2 linked regions of the Pseudorhodoplanes sinuspersici genome follow. The protein of the gene in region 1 interacts with the protein of each later gene in a pairwise test. Links are inferred from orthologs where the notes say so. Each region holds a gene or a part of one and is shown in the gene's direction. Other genes may lie near its edges. The genes, in order: lpdA and CAK95_RS14530.

Region 1 (3,188 bases):
ACATGCTGGCCGCGATCGAGCGCGCCGCTTCGGCGCCGACGCCGGTTGCTGCATCGGCACCGATGCAGGTGCGTGCGCCGTCGCCGGCTGACGATGCCGCGCGTGAAGAGCGCGTGAAAATGACGCGTCTGCGCCAGACCATCGCCCGCCGCCTGAAGGATGCGCAGAACACGGCGGCCATGCTGACGACCTTCAATGAGGTCGACATGAAGGCGGTGATGGAGCTGCGCAATCAGTACAAGGATGCGTTCGAGAAGAAGCATGGCGTGAAGATGGGCTTCATGGGCTTCTTCGTGCGCGCTTGCGTGCAGGCACTCAAAGACATCCCGGCCGTCAATGCCGAGATCGACGGCACCGACATCATCTACAAGAATTACTATCACATCGGCGTGGCGGTCGGCACCGAGAAGGGCCTTGTCGTGCCGGTGATCCGCGACTGCGATCACAAGTCGCTGGCGCAGATCGAGAAGGACATTGCCGCTGTCGGCCGGCGTGCGCGCGATGGCCAGCTCAAGATCGAGGAGATGCAGGGCGGCACCTTCACCATCTCGAATGGTGGTGTGTACGGTTCGCTGATGTCGACGCCAATTCTCAATGCGCCGCAATCGGGCATTCTCGGCATGCACAAGATTCAGGAGCGCCCGGTCGCCATTGGCGGCAAGGTCGAGATTCGTCCGATGATGTATCTGGCGCTCTCCTACGATCACCGCATCGTCGATGGCCGCGAAGCGGTGACCTTCCTTGTGCGGGTGAAGGATGTGCTGGAAGATCCGGCGCGGCTGGTTCTGGATCTTTAACGTTTTCCTCCGTCATGGCCGGGCATAAGCCGTCGAAGACGGCGTCTTTAACGCCTTATGTCCCGGCCATCCACGTCTGAATATCGACCCAAGACGTGGATGCCCGCGACGAGCGCGGGCATGACGACCGAGAATTTCGGAGTTTTTGTATGTCCTACGATCTCATCGTCATTGGTACTGGCCCCGGCGGTTATGTCTGCGCCATTCGTGCGGCGCAGCTCGGCATGAAAGTGGCTGTCGTCGAAAAGCGCGCAAGCCTTGGCGGCACCTGCCTGAATATCGGCTGCATTCCGTCGAAGGCGCTGCTGCATGCATCCGAATTGTTCGAGGAGGCCGGTCACGCTTTCGCGAAGATGGGCATCGGTGTCAGCAAGCCCAAGCTCGATCTGAAGCAGATGCTAGTCTTCAAGGACGAGGCGGTTGACGGCAACGTCAAGGGCGTCGACTTCCTGATGAAGAAGAACAAGATCGACGTTGTCTACGGCGCCGGCCGCATCACGGCGCCGGGCAAGGTCGAGGTGAAGGCGGCCGACGGCAAAACGCAGACGCTGGAGACCAAGAACATCGTGATTGCCACCGGCTCCGATGTGACGCAGCTCAAGGGTATCACGATTGATGAGAAGCGCGTCGTGTCGTCCACCGGTGCATTGACGCTCGAGAAGGTGCCGGAGAAGCTTCTGGTGATCGGCGCCGGCGTGATCGGGCTTGAGCTTGGCTCTGTGTGGCGGAGGCTCGGTGCACAGGTGACGGTCGTGGAATTCCTCGATCGCATTCTGCCTGGCATGGACTCAGAGGTCGCACGTCAGTCGCAGCGCCTGTTCGAAAAACAGGGCATGACCTTCAAGCTCGGCTCGAAAGTCACCAGCGTTGATACGTCCGGCAAGAAGCTGAAAGTGAACGTGGAGCCGGCAAAAGGAGGAGAGACTGAAACGCTCGATGCCGACGTGGTGCTCGTTGCCATCGGTCGCGTGCCGTACATCGAGGGCCTCGGTCTGCAAGAGGTCGGCGTGGCGCTCGACGAACGCGGCCGGGTCAAGACCGATGCGCATTTCGCGACCAATGTGCCGGGCATCTATGCCATCGGTGACGTGATCGCGGGTCCGATGCTGGCGCACAAGGCGGAAGACGAAGGCGTCGCCGTTTCCGAGATCATCGCCGGACAGGCCGGACATGTGAACTACGATGTCATCCCGGCGGTGGTTTACACCTATCCGGAGATCGCGTCGGTCGGCAAATCCGAAGACGATCTAAAGGCGGAAAATCACGCTTACAATGTCGGAAAATTCCCGTTCACCGCGAACGGCCGCGCCAAAGCCAATCAGCAGACCGAAGGCTTCGTGAAGATCCTCGCCGATGCCAAGACCGATCGTGTGCTCGGCGTTCATATCGTCGGTGCCGACGCCGGCAACATGATCGCGGAAGCGGCGGTGGCGATGGAATTCGGCGCATCATCGGAAGATATCGCCCGCACCTGCCATGCGCATCCGACGCTGCCCGAAGCAGTGAAAGAAGCCGCGCTCGCGGTCGACAAGCGCGCGATTCATATGTGAGGGTTCTCCTTCCCCGCTCTGGCGGGGAAAGCAAGCGCTGGAGCGCGAGATGCCCTCACTGCAAAACAAAATTGCACTCGTTACCGGGGCCGCCGTCGGCTTCGGGCAAGCCTTTGCGCAAAGGTTTGCGCAGGACGGTGCGCATGTCGTGCTGGTCGACATCAAGCCGTGCGATGAGACGGCGAAGATGGTGGAAGCTGCCGGCCGCGAAGCGATGCCGGTGATTTGTGATATCACCTCGGAAGAGGCGGTCGGTTATCTCGCTATGGAAGTCGACCGGCGGTTCGGGTGTTGCGACATCCTCGTCAACAATGCTGGCATCTATCCGATCCAACCCTTCGATCAGATCACCTTCGCAGATTGGCGGCGTGTGATGGCGCTCAATCTCGATGCGGTCTTCCTGACGGCCAAGGCTTTCATGCCGGGGATGAAGCGGCGCGGATGGGGCCGGGTGATCAACATCTCGTCGAGCACGTTCAATGTGGTGGCGTCAGGATACACGCACTACATCGCCAGCAAGGGCGGTGTCGTTGGTCTGACGCGCGCGCTCGCCACCGAATTCGGCAATGACGGCGTGACAGTGAATGCGGTGGCGCCGAGCCTCACGCGCACTCCTGGCACGGAAGGCCGGCAACCGCGTGCTGGCCGCGAGAGCATGGATGAGGAATTTCTGGCTCTCGCAAACCTGCAGGCGATCAAGCGCGTGCAGGTGCCGAGCGATCTTGCCGGCGTCGTCTCGTTTCTTGCGAGCGACGATGCGGCTTTCATGACGGGACAGACGATCTACGTCGATGGCGGTATGGTGCGGGTTTAATCATACGTCAGCGCGCGATTTTTTTCT
Region 2 (3,610 bases), 1.5 Mb from region 1 along the record:
CGATTCATCGAAGAAGGCCGCGGTCGGTTTCTGCTTCGGCGGCGGCAATGTGCTGGAGCTCGCCCGCAGCGGCGCCGAGCTGGACGCGGCCGTCTCGTTGCATGGCGATCTCGCCACCACGATGCCGGCCAAGAAGGGCGACATCAAAGCTGCGATCTTCGTCCTGCATGGCACCAAGGACCCGGTCTCCGGCAAGGCCGATCGCGATGCGCTGGAAACGGAGCTCGATGGCGCCGGCGCCAACTGGCAGATCCTCGATTTCGGCGGCCGCCTCCATTCCTTCACCGAGGAAGAAGCCGATATGCCGGGGGTGGCAGAATACAACGCCGGGGCCGCGCACCAAGCCTACCGGATGCTGGATGATTTCATCCAGGATGCCTTCGCCAAAAAGTTGTGACCGCGCAAAAAGCTGGGGAACAACGCCGATAGCGGCCGAATATCACCAATATTCGGCCCAAGGAACGAGGGGGCGGCCGGTAAAGCAGCCCGAACCCCTCCCGTTTTGGCGCTTGCGATGCCATGTTGGGCGTTGAGATTCGCATGGCAGATCAAGCACAAAAACCGCAAATCCAGTCCTCCGGCGGCATCGCCGCGCGCGCGATGCAGGCCGTCCGTGGCCCGAGCAACTTCGCCTATCTGGAGGCGCTGAACCCCGAACAGCGGCTGGCGGTGGAAACCCTCGACGGGCCGGTGCTGGTGCTGGCGGGCGCGGGAACCGGCAAGACGCGCGTTCTCACCACCCGCATCGCCCATATCCTCAACCTCGGAAAAGCCTATCCCTCGCAAATCCTCGCGGTGACCTTCACCAACAAGGCCGCGCGCGAGATGAAGCACCGCATCGGCGAGATGGTCGGCCAGGTGGTCGAGGGCATGCCCTGGCTCGGCACTTTCCATGCCATCGGCGTCAAGATTCTGCGCCGGCATTCCGAGCTGGTCGGCCTTAAAAGCAATTTCTCGATCCTCGATGTCGATGACCAGATCCGGCTGATCAAACAGCTCCTGGAAGCGGCGAATATCGACGAAAAAAGATGGCCAGCCCGCGTGTTCGCCGGAATCCTCGACGGCTGGAAGAACCGAGGACTGACGCCGGCGCAGGTTCCCGCCGGCGAGGCGATGGCGTTCGCGGGCGGCAAGGGCAAGGAGCTCTACGCTGCCTATCAGGACCGGCTGAAGACGCTGAACGCCTGCGACTTCGGCGATCTCCTGCTCGAGCAGCTGCGGCTGTTCCGGGAGAACCCGGATGTGCTGCGCGATTATCAGCGGCGCTTCCGCTACATCCTCGTCGACGAATATCAGGACACGAACGTCGCGCAGTATCTGTGGCTGAGGTTGCTCGGGCAGCCGCTGTCTTCGCAGCAACCAGGCCTCGTCCTTCGAGACGCATCGCCAAATCTATCGGGTCGCGCTTCGCGCGACCCCGTTGGCGATGCTCCTCAGGATGAGGGGCAAGATTTGCGAATGCCTCAACTCTCCGACCCTCACCCTGAGGAGCGCGGCGAGCCGCGCGTCTCGAAGGGCGAGGCCGAGATGCCACAACGCGCGCCCCGCAACATCTGCTGCGTCGGCGACGACGACCAGTCGATCTATGGCTGGCGCGGAGCGGAGGTGGATAACATTCTGCGCTTCGAGAAGGACTTCCCCGGCGCGCGCGTGATCCGCCTCGAACGCAATTACCGGTCCACCGGCCACATTCTCGCCGCCGCGTCGCATCTCATCGCTCATAACGAGGGGCGGCTCGGCAAGACGCTGCACACCGAGGACGTGCCGGGCGAGAAGGTCACCGTCACCGGCGCCTGGGATTCGGAAGAGGAAGCACGCGCGATCGGCGAGGAGATCGAACAGCTCCAGCGCGCCAAGCACAATCTCGACCAGATCGCCATTCTGGTCCGCGCTTCGTTCCAGATGCGCGAATTCGAAGACCGCTTCGTCACGCTCGGCCTGCCCTATCGCGTGATCGGCGGCCCGCGCTTCTATGAGCGCGCGGAAATCCGCGATGCGCTCGCCTACCTGCGCGTGATCAACCAGCCGGCCGACGATCTCGCCTTCGAACGCATCGTCAATGTGCCGCGCCGTGGCCTTGGCGACGCGACGGTGAAGCTCTTGCACGACCATGCCCGTGCGCGCCGCATCCCGCTCACCGAAGCTGCGCATGCCATCATTGGAACCGATGAACTTAAGCCAAAGCCGCGCGGCTCGCTTCGCGATCTCATGACCTCGTTCGATCGCTGGCGCACGCAGAGCGAAGCGCTACCGCATACCGAGCTGGCCGAAATCGTGCTCGACGAGAGCGGCTACACCGAGATGTGGCAGAAGGACCGTTCCGCCGACGCCGCCGGCCGGCTCGAAAACCTGAAGGAGCTTGTGCGCTCCATGCAGGATTTCGAGAACCTCAACGGCTTCCTCGAACACATTGCGCTGGTGATGGACCGCGACAACGGCGAGCCGATGGACGCCGTCAGCATCATGACGCTGCATTCCGCCAAGGGGCTGGAATTCGACACCGTATTCCTGCCGGGCTGGGAAGAAGGCCTGTTTCCGCATCAACGCTCGCTTGACGAGAGCGGCCGCGCCGGCCTCGAGGAAGAACGGCGGCTCGCTCATGTCGGCATCACCCGCGCGCGCAAACGCGCCAAGCTTTACTTCGCCACCAACCGCCGCATGCATGGCATGTGGAATTCGACCATCCCCTCGCGCTTCCTCGACGAATTGCCGGAAGCGCATGTGGAGGTGACGGAGGCGAAAGGCGGCTTCACCGGCATGGGTGGCTATGGCGGCGGCGGGTTCGCGGCCTCGCGCTTTGATTCCTTCAAGCCTTCGGGCTCGAGCTATTCAACACCCGGCTGGCAGCGCGCACAGAAGCGCCAGCGCGACGATGAGTTCGATGGCTTCGGTGACGAAGGCTCCGAATACGAAAGCGAAGGCCGCTTTTCGGATGACAGCGATGATCTTTCTTCTCCTCCCCCTGAAAGGGGGAGGTCGGCCGGCTTTGCCGGCCGGGAGGGGGTCACACGCCAGGGCTCCCATTCCTCGCGCGCCACCGGCACTGCCAAAGGCCGCTTCGCCGCGCGCCGAGAACCGCTCACCATCGAAGGCGAACTCATCGCCAAATCGACCGGCGTGTCATCTCACTTCAAGACCGGCGATCGCGTGTTTCACATCAAGTTCGGCAACGGCAACGTCGTGGCCGTGGATGGCAATAAGCTGACCATCCTTTTCGACAAGGCCGGCGAAAAGCGCGTGGTGGATAGTTTTGTGGAGAGGGTGTGAGGCGTTGTCATTCCGGGGCGCCGCAAAGCGGCGAGCCCGGAATCCACATCCACAACCGGCGTATATGGGTTTCGGGTTCGCAGACGTTGCTCACACCGCGGAATGACGTAGTATAGAACCCAGGAGCTCTGCTCATGGCTGCACGCGACAAGGACAACGACATCGGCCTCGTCCCGCCCACTGATCCCGTGCGCGCGAAGTACGAGCATGATTTCTATTCCTGGCTGATGGAGCAGGCGCGTTTTGTGCGCGAGGAACGCTGGTCGGCGATCGATCGCGACAATCTCGCCGAGGAGATCGAGAGCTTGGGGCGGGAGCAATTCAACAAGCTGGAGAGCGCGCT

The links.
Region 2: the proteins of lpdA (region 1) and CAK95_RS14530 interact in binary tests that used the Escherichia coli proteins (3 or more experiments, as listed by UniProt). The link is inferred for Pseudorhodoplanes sinuspersici from one-to-one orthologs.

What each region holds. Positions count from the first base shown.
Region 1 is NZ_CP021112.1:1,511,122-1,514,309, reverse strand. The notes cover bases 276-3,146. They hold lpdA (dihydrolipoyl dehydrogenase), read left to right. Parts: upstream 276-946; coding sequence 947-2,347; downstream 2,348-3,146. Other genes in these bases: CAK95_RS07460 (SDR family NAD(P)-dependent oxidoreductase), read left to right, coding at 2,397-3,146; odhB (2-oxoglutarate dehydrogenase complex dihydrolipoyllysine-residue succinyltransferase), read left to right, coding at 276-797. Outside these bases: more of odhB, read left to right, coding at 1-275; more of CAK95_RS07460, read left to right, coding at 3,147-3,161. UniProt on the Escherichia coli protein: Lipoamide dehydrogenase is a component of the glycine cleavage system as well as of the alpha-ketoacid dehydrogenase complexes.
Region 2 is NZ_CP021112.1:3,004,009-3,007,618, reverse strand. The notes cover bases 175-3,467. They hold CAK95_RS14530 (ATP-dependent helicase), read left to right. Parts: upstream 175-540; coding sequence 541-3,267; downstream 3,268-3,467. Other genes in these bases: CAK95_RS14525 (DUF29 domain-containing protein), read left to right, coding at 3,402-3,467; CAK95_RS14535 (dienelactone hydrolase family protein), read left to right, coding at 175-397. In the rest of the region: more of CAK95_RS14535, read left to right, coding at 1-174; more of CAK95_RS14525, read left to right, coding at 3,468-3,610. UniProt on the Escherichia coli protein: A helicase with DNA-dependent ATPase activity. Unwinds DNA duplexes with 3'-5' polarity. Translocates on single-stranded DNA with 3'-5' polarity. Initiates unwinding more efficiently from a nicked substrate than double-stranded DNA.